DNA from 4 places in the Sporanaerobacter sp. genome. Region 2 is predicted to be linked to each of the others. Evidence: riboswitches for the same ligand, from Rfam matches in the RefSeq annotation. Region 2 holds a riboswitch; each other region holds the start of a gene.
What was found. A riboswitch is a leader RNA that binds a small molecule or an ion and turns the genes downstream of it on or off. The one in region 2 is predicted to bind cobalamin.

Region 1: it holds a riboswitch for cobalamin, as region 2 does, so the genes downstream of both, ACFWUA_RS06320 (cobyric acid synthase) here and sucC (ADP-forming succinate--CoA ligase subunit beta) in region 2, are expected to answer to the same signal.
Region 3: it holds a riboswitch for cobalamin, as region 2 does, so the genes downstream of both, ACFWUA_RS08070 (ABC transporter substrate-binding protein) here and sucC (ADP-forming succinate--CoA ligase subunit beta) in region 2, are expected to answer to the same signal.
Region 4: it holds a riboswitch for cobalamin, as region 2 does, so the genes downstream of both, ACFWUA_RS06050 (sirohydrochlorin cobaltochelatase) here and sucC (ADP-forming succinate--CoA ligase subunit beta) in region 2, are expected to answer to the same signal.

Annotation. Positions count from the first base shown of each region.
Region 1 covers NZ_CP181252.1:1,307,611-1,309,816, reverse strand. Annotated here, with positions in the region: gene cbiB (adenosylcobinamide-phosphate synthase CbiB) at 1-105, opposite strand, end outside; gene ACFWUA_RS06320 (cobyric acid synthase) at 118-957, opposite strand; cobalamin riboswitch at 1,039-1,211, opposite strand; gene ACFWUA_RS06315 (patatin-like phospholipase family protein) at 1,269-2,206, opposite strand, start outside.
Region 2 covers NZ_CP181252.1:495,061-497,266, forward strand. Annotated here, with positions in the region: gene sucC (ADP-forming succinate--CoA ligase subunit beta) at 1-1,071, opposite strand, end outside; cobalamin riboswitch at 1,281-1,465, opposite strand; gene ACFWUA_RS02400 (MATE family efflux transporter) at 1,651-2,206, shown strand, end outside.
Region 3 covers NZ_CP181252.1:1,640,991-1,643,196, forward strand. Annotated here, with positions in the region: gene ACFWUA_RS08060 (VanW family protein) at 1-244, shown strand, start outside; gene ACFWUA_RS08065 (DUF2225 domain-containing protein) at 280-951, shown strand; cobalamin riboswitch at 999-1,179, shown strand; gene ACFWUA_RS08070 (ABC transporter substrate-binding protein) at 1,284-2,206, shown strand, end outside.
Region 4 covers NZ_CP181252.1:1,244,513-1,246,718, reverse strand. Annotated here, with positions in the region: gene ACFWUA_RS06055 (FecCD family ABC transporter permease) at 1-64, opposite strand, end outside; gene ACFWUA_RS06050 (sirohydrochlorin cobaltochelatase) at 80-853, opposite strand; cobalamin riboswitch at 949-1,123, opposite strand; gene ACFWUA_RS06045 (RrF2 family transcriptional regulator) at 1,322-1,708, shown strand; gene nhaC (Na+/H+ antiporter NhaC) at 2,180-2,206, opposite strand, start outside.

The DNA.
Region 1 (2,206 bases), 810 kb from region 2:
ATTGTCTTCAACTGAAATAAGCTTCCCCATATATTTCACTGGATGAGGAAAACTATAGGGATCTCCTATAAGCAAATCCAAAAAAACTGCCAATACAATATCCATCACATAATTCACCTATTTCTTCAAAACAGAGTAAATATACTCCATATTTATATTTTCTCTAACTACCTTTGCAAATTTAGATATCTCTTCTTCCTTTTCCCATTCCCTTTGTTCTTTGCTATTGCAATTCTTTTCATAATCTAAAAGACTATCTTCATCTTCCAGTTCCAAATGAACATAAGGAATAGTTCCAACTACAGGAATATGAGTTAGCTTTTCTATCATGTCTATGCCAGATTGTAAAAGAGATATATCTCCTCTAAACTTATTTATGACAAGTCCTTTTATTCTCTTTCTTTCTTCTTCTTCTAAAAGCATTACTGTTCCATAAAGAGATGCAAATACCCCGCCTCTATCTATATCAGCTATCAACAATACCGGAGAATTTGCCATTTCAGCCATGCCCATATTCACAATATCATTTTCCTTCAAATTTATCTCTGCTGGACTTCCTGCCCCTTCTATCACTACTATATCGTAAGTACTCTCAATTTCCTTAAATGTCTCTAATATCATAGGCTTTAAGCTACTTTTAAATTTAAAATATTCTACCGCATCCATAGTATATTTATTTTCGCCATCTATAAAAACTTGACTAGTTCTGTCTCCAGTAGGCTTCAAAAGAATAGGATTCATTCTTGAATCTGGCTTAAGTCTAGCAGCAACAGCTTGAAGTGCTTGTGCTGTACTTATTTCACGCCCATCTTCAAGGATGTACGACTTAGATGACATATTTTGAGATTTAAATGGAAATACAGTAAATCCATCTTCTACAAATATCCTACACAGTGCTGTGCAAAGCATACTCTTTCCTGCAGAAGAAGTAGTACCTTGTACCATAATACTTGTCACTTTCTCACCTCCAAAAAAAAGAGAACCTCCTCGAAGTTCTCTTGCCTACAAATCAACAAAAAACACTACCTTTCCCTCCGAAAGAATGCTTTTAGTTCAGGCAGGTTTCCTGACTCATGGCTAAATCCTCTTTCCTCCTTCCCAGCAAAGCCAGTGGATATGGAATTCGTCACCATTTACAGTAGCGGGGGCTGTAGTGGAATTTCACCACTTTCCCTTTTAACCCATAGGGCACCTAAACCACTATTCTATTTTCTATTTAATAATATCATTCTTATTTATTTTATGTCAAATAAATTCATTCCCAAGCTCTAAAATATGATATCGGCAACATTTAAAATTGTTTCCTCTTTGTTCAATGCAGAAAGAAAATCTACTTTTCTTACAACTTTAGCCAATATTCCTCCACTGTCTTCTTCTATTTCTCTTTCTTCATGTTGTTCCTTAACAATATCTAAAAATTCATCATAAGAATATATCTTAAATTTTTCTATATCATATTTTTCTGCCAATATTTCGAGAAATCTTATGACAATATCTTCATAATCATTTTCTTTATTTGTCCCTAAAATTTCACTTATCTTTGGAATTATAAACTCAAACAAAGCCCTTCTATAAGGTACATCTTCTATACCAAGAACTTGTCCTATCTCTAAAATTTTGTGTTCACCTAAATCTAATAGAGTATTTAAAAAGTAGTCTTCGTCCATCTTAGGCTCAATATAATATTTATAGCCCTTAAGTTTTCTCAAAGCCTTTATTCCGTCATAATATCCAAGTTGCAAATCTCTTCTAGCTATTTCACTATCAAAATCTAAGGTCTTTCCTAAATCCTCATTGGGTGAAATATATATAATATTTAAATCTTTATTGTCAAATTTTTTAGTTCTGCCTACACCATAAGTCCTTACAGCAATTAAATCTTTATATCCTTTATCCGAAAGCAAATTTATAGGAAGATTGTTGTAAACTCCGCCGTCTATATATTTTTTCCCGTCTATCTTTTCTTTTTTAAATACAGGAAAATATGCACTGGCAATTAAATAATCTACAAGCATTCCTTTAGGTATATCTTCAATACATATTTCCACAGGTTTTAAATCTGAAAGTGATACTGTGACTATACCAAAATCCTTCCCTGAATTTCTAATTTTTTCTTCATCTATTACTTCTTCCAGCAAATTTCTCAAGGGAGTTATATCTAATCCTCCATCACTTATGATTCCCTTAATAGCTCCTGCTAAATTTT
Region 2 (2,206 bases):
ACCTAAATCCCTATTTGTTCCTTCAAGTCTAATCACAAGAGGAATATTTAATGCCAACTCTTTAGCTGCATTTACAATTCCCTTAGCGATAACATCACATTTCATTATTCCACCAAATATATTGACAAAAATCCCCTTAACTCTAGAATCAGACATTATTATTTTAAATGCATTGGTTACATTTTCTTCTGTTGCTCCTCCTCCAACATCTAAAAAGTTTGCTGGTTCTCCTCCATAGTATTTGATAGTATCCATTGTAGCCATTGCCAATCCTGCTCCATTAACTACACATCCAATATTGCCGTCTAGTGATATATATGAAAGTCCATACTTTGATGCTTCTATCTCTTTTTCATTTTCTTCACTTAAATCCCTATAATTATCTATATCCCTATTTCTATATAAACCATTTTCATCAAAATTCATTTTTGCATCTAAAGCTAACAATTGTTTATCTGCTGTTAGTACCAAAGGATTTATTTCTAGGAGTGTACAGTCTTTATCCACAAAGCATTTATATAAATTCATTACAACTTCTACAAATTGATTTATCAATTCCTGTGGAATATTGATATTAAGACCTATCCTTTTTGTTTGGAATTCTAATACTCCAAGCAATGGATCTATAGATTCTGTAAATATCATATCAGGCTTTTCTTTTGATATTTCTTCAATATCAGTTCCACCTTCTTCAGAAGCTATAAGAGTTATCTTTGACTTTTCTCTATCTAAAACAAAAGCTAAGTAGTATTCTTTAAAAATATCGCAACCTTCTTCAATCAAAACAGCCTTTACTTCCTTTCCTTTAGGCCCAGTTTGAGGTGTCACTAAGATTTTACCTATTAATTCTTTAGAATACTTCTTGACATCATCTATTGAATTTGCTATTTTTATACCTCCAGCCTTTCCCCTACCACCAGCATGAATTTGTGATTTCACTACTGCAATATCAGTACCTATTCTCCAAGCAGCTCTCTCAGCATCTTCTGGATCATAAATAACTCTGCCATTAGGTACAGGTATACAGAAGCTTCTCAATATTTCTTTTGCTTGATACTCATGAATATTCATACTTTTCCCTCCCATTTCTTTTATATAAAATGAAAAACTCAGCAAAAGTTTGCTGAGTTATTACCACGGGATTATAAACATAAAAAAATCTTTCTATTGTTATAGAAAGAGCATTATTAATAATTAGATTAAGCAGACATATTTAATACATATGAATAAATCATATGCTTAACCTATTTTTAATAGCCTCTCCCCATCCTCGTGAGTAATAAACAGCTTTTCCCATTGGCAGGTCTCCTGACTTAAGAATAACAAACCTTAAACCTTCCCATACTTTTAAGTACAGTGGCAAACTTAAGGTTCTATCTATCACAGTGGCGGGACCGTGTCGGAATTTAACCGAACTTCCCTTTTAAACAATCATTAAGATTGTACCAAATGGTCACTATATTAAATTCTAAATAGATACTATCACGAAAAATTACAACTGTCAAATACTAAATTTCTGAAAGTTTCATTGCCTTTTACTACTCCTAAACTATATTATTGATTGTAGCAATATAAATTAAATATTGTTTATTACTATGTTTTAAAATGTGATATAATTTTAGATATATCTTAATTTTTGGAGGGACAAATATGGTAAATTTAAAAGAATTATTCGCCCCGAAGGATCTTACAGAAGGTCCTCCCTGGAAGCGAATTATAGAGTTTGCGATACCTATGCTAATAGGAAATGTTGCCCAACAATTATATAATACTGCTGATTCCATTATTGTAGGCAAATATGTTGGTGACAATGCCCTTGCTGCAGTTGGTAGTGCTTCTCCTATATTAAATCTCTTGCTAGTTCTATTTGTAGGAATTTCTGTAGGAGCTAGTATAATGGTAGCTCAATATTTTGGGGCTAAAGATCGAGAAAAACTATCCCACACTATTGGTGTCTGTTTATCACTGACAGCTATAGCCTCAATAGCAATTATGATTATTGGACCAATTATTGCTCGTCCATTACTTTCACTTCTTAAGACACCAAAATCTATTATAGATTGGTGCACAGACTATTTAACCATTTTTTTTATTGGAATTGCAGGATTTGCTTATTTTAATATATTATCTGGAGTTTTAAGAGGACTTGGGGATTCAATCTCAGCTCTTATTTTTTTACTGATTTCTACTGCTTTAAATGTAGTAC
Region 3 (2,206 bases), 1.1 Mb from region 2:
AAAAGTAGAACCTGTGGTTGAAACAGTTTTAGATAACAGTTTGAAACCAGGAGAAAAAGTTCTTCATCAAGCTGGTAGAATTGGATACAAGACCAAAACTTATAAATCAATAATAAAAAATGGCAAGGTAGTTAAAAAGGAATTACTACATTCTGACTATTACAAACCAAGAAAATATATTTATAAAATTGGACCAAAAGTAGAAGAACAAGTTGAGACATCTACAGAAGAGGTTGGAGAATAGATTTTAGTACATTAGAAAAGAAAGAGGGAAGAAAGTTGACAGAAGTAGGAGAACTATATGAGAAAAAAGTGAAATGTCCAGTCTGTGGTGAAGAGTTTAAGACTAGTAAAGTAAGGCTTTCTAAACTTAGATTAGTTAAAAGAGATTCAGATTTTTTGCCCTATTATGAAGGGGAAAATCCTGTACTTTATGGTGTTTTTGTGTGTCCACATTGTGGGTATGCTGCATTGGAAGAAAATTTTAATAAAATAAATTTTCAAGGAAGAGAGACAATTAAAAAAGAGGTTTCATCTAAATGGAAGGAAAGAAGCTTTTCGGGAAAGAGAACTATTGAAGATAGTATTGCTGCGTATAAACTGGCACTATTTTGTGGAGAACTCTTGGAGAATAAAAATTCTGAACTTGGGAATATATGTATTAGATTGGGATGGCTTAATAGATTAAAAGAAGATAAGGATGAAGAGGAGAGATTTTTAAGTTTAGCTAGAGAACTTTTTAGTAATGCTTATTACAATGAACCTTTAAACAATGAATCTATGAATTACTTAACTGTAGCTTATTTGATTGGAGAAATTTCTAGAAGAATTGGGGACAAAGATGAAGCAATAAAGTGGTTCAATACAGTACTCAAGGATCCTGAAATTAAGAACAATATTGCATTGGAAAAAATGGTTAGAGAGCAATGGCAAATAGTTAAGGAAGAATAAATGGTCTTGAATGTTTAAAAGATATTTGATATTATTTTTTGGGAGTTAAATTAAATATTAAATTGGGTGTTTCTAATGAAACTTAAAAGGGAAAGTGGTGAAAATCCACTGCAGCCCCCGCTACTGTGTGTGAGGACGAATCAACAGAAGCCACTGGATTTTCTGGGAAGGCGTTGATAGTAGGAAGATTCACAAGCCAGGAGACCTACCCAAATTTAGAGCCTCGGAGGGAGGGATGTATAGTATTGTATACTTTTTACCCTATTCTTTAGTTACTGAGGACTAGGGTTTTATTTTTGATTAGAAAAAATCACAAAATGGAGGGGAAACTTATGAAGAAAATTAACTCTAAGAAATTGTTAATACTATTTTTAGTTTTGGCAATGGCGTTAACTACTTTTACAGCTTGTGGCAAAACAAATTCAAATGAAAATTCAAAACAAAATGAAGAAGTGGTAACGGAAAAGGGAAATGAAGTTCAATATCCTATGGAAGTGGAAGATCAGTTTGGAAACAAAGTGACAATAGAAAATGAACCTAAAACAATAGTTTCGTTGGCTCCAAGTCATACAGAAATACTTTTTAGTCTTGGATTAGGAGATAAAGTTGTAGGTGTAACTGAATACTGCGATTATCCAGAAGAAGCTAAATCAAAAGAAAAGGTTGGAAGTTTTACTGGAGTAAATATTGAAAGAATAATTGAATTAAATCCTGATATTGTATTTCAATTTGGTCCTGGAGATGAAGAAGTAAATGCAAAAATAAGAGATGCAGGAATTGCTCTTTTATGCTATGAACCAGATTCTATTGATGAAGTCATAAACTTGATTGAGAGTATTGGTAAAATGACTAATACTCAAGATGAGGCTACAAAAGTTGTAAATGATATGAAAGCAAAAAGAGATGAAATTGTAAATAAAGTAAAAGATAAAGAAAAAGTTAAGGTTTTTTATGAAATATGGGATGATCCATTGATGGCAGCAGGCCCTGGTTCTTTCATGGATGAACTTATGACTTTAGCTGGAGGAGAAAACATAGCAGGTGATGCAGAAGGTGAATATCCACAGTTTGATATAGAACAATTAATAGAAAGAAATCCTGATGTTTATTTAGGAGCTAAAGATAGCGAAGAAAAAACTGTTGAATCAATAAAAGAAAGACCAGGATTTGAAAATATAAATGCTGTCAAAAATGATAGAGTGTATTTATTGGATCCAAATATAGTTTCAAGACCTGGACCAAGAATAATAGATGC
Region 4 (2,206 bases), 750 kb from region 2:
AAACCATGAGTAAAATCAATATAAATCCTTTATTCATTCCATGTTTTTTTTCGCAACTATCCATAAACAATTCTCCTAACTAGATCATATTTTCCAAATTAGAAATAAATAATTCTTGTATTCTCTCATTTTCTCCTAATCCCGTCATGCATGTTTCAACTTGAAATCCTTCTTTTAAAAGTATACTTTTCCATGAGTTTTCCCCGTCCCCTGCCATATCATTGGTAGCATGATCTCCTGCCACCAACATAAAAGGTTTTAATGTGACCTTATCTATCTTTTCTTCCTTCAAAACCGGGATTATATCTTCAATAGTTTTCTTTCCTTCAACAGTACCAATATAAATTCTTTGGAAACCTTTTTTTCTAAAGCTTTGTTGAAGCATATCATAGTATTTATCACTAATATGATCTGTCCCATGACCCATATAAACCACAGCTTCATCTTCCCTTAAATCCTCAATTTTTAATGCATTTATCACCTTTTCATAATCTCCTTCATCAAACAACAATGGTCTTCCAATACTTATATGAATACTTTTATTTACTTCTTCAAATTCATGAACTTGTCCAATTAATTTTTCAAATTCATGCCCAGGTATTATGTGAAGAGATTGTATATATATTTGTTCAAATCCATCTTTCTTCAACCTATTCAGTGCTTCACTCACATTATCTACTACTATTCCATCTCTATTTTTCAACTTATTTATCACCATTTGAGAAGTAAAAGCCCTTCTCACCTCAAAATCAGAAAACCTACTTCTAATTCTATTTTCCACACCCTCTATACATTTTTTTCTCGTCTTTTCATAAGTTGTACCAAAACTTACAACTAAAATGGCCTTTTTCATCTCATCACCCCAATAAAAATTCCATAGTCTTCAGAAGACTATGGAATTTACTTTTTTTAAACATAACAAAAAGTACAGACTTCCCACCGAAGACTTACTTAAAAAAAGCTATAGGCAGGTCTCCTGGCTTGTGGATCATTCTACTTTCAACGCCTTCCCAGAAAAAATCCAGTGGACTATGTTGATTTCGTACCCACTTACAGTAGCGGGGGCTGCATCGGATTTTCACCGATTTCCCTTTTAAAAAATACCTATACTTTTCTCATATTCACTTTTTCATACATAATGTTATCATAAGAAAAAAAATCTTTCAACGTATATATTTCAAAATGCTTATTTTATACTATTAAAGTATAAGTTAATAATCAAGATTATGTTGACAAAATAGCCCTTCTTGGATATAATGAGAGAAAAAATAGTGATATTTAAGGAGCATACTATGAAAATAACGCAAGAAACTGATTAGCATTGAGAGTAGTAGCTTACCTATCGAAACTAGAATCAGGAACAAAGTTGAGTGCTAATATAATAGCTGAAAAACAAAATATACCATTGAGATTTCTTTTAAAGCTTCTTCAAAAATTGAGAGATGCAGATATAGTAGAATCATTCATGGGAGTTAAGGGCGGCTATGCTCTAAAAAAAGCACCAAGTGAAATAACTTTTAAAGATGTCATAGAGGCCATAGAAGGGCCTATTTACTTAAATCGATGTCTTGAACATCCAGAAGAATGCAACAACAAAGGACCAGAAAAATGCCCTATACATAAAACATTGGAGGAAATCCAAGAAAATTTTAAAAATGATTTAGATTCAGTATCATTTCAAGATATCATAGACAGATGCAAAGAATAGGGGAAAATCCCTATTCTTTGCATTTACTTTTTAAATATATTTCTTTAGAACTTATCCCTTCGATATGCATTTTTTAACTAAATCTTTAAAGTCATAAAGTTTCCTTCTTTTTTTACTCCTCTTGATGTTTGATTCCTATTTCCATCAGGTTCTAAATATTTTTTACAGCCTTTTTATTAAGATACATTTCTTACATATTAGGTATTTAAAATAATCCTTCTTAATTAATATTAGAACTAATGATTTTGACATACTTTTGTTTGGATTTTAACTAACTTTGGCAAAAACCGTTATATACATCATAATTCGTTGTTGGTACTGTATTGCTACTCATAAGCTCTCACAGGTTAATCCATGTATCTTAACACTACATACCTATCAAACTATAAAATGTACAGTAATTCCTAAACAAGAGATTACTGTACATTAAATTTTAGATATATTTTTCTATTACAATAAATTATTTATCATTTAAATTTCTCTAGCCACTTCTTGTCT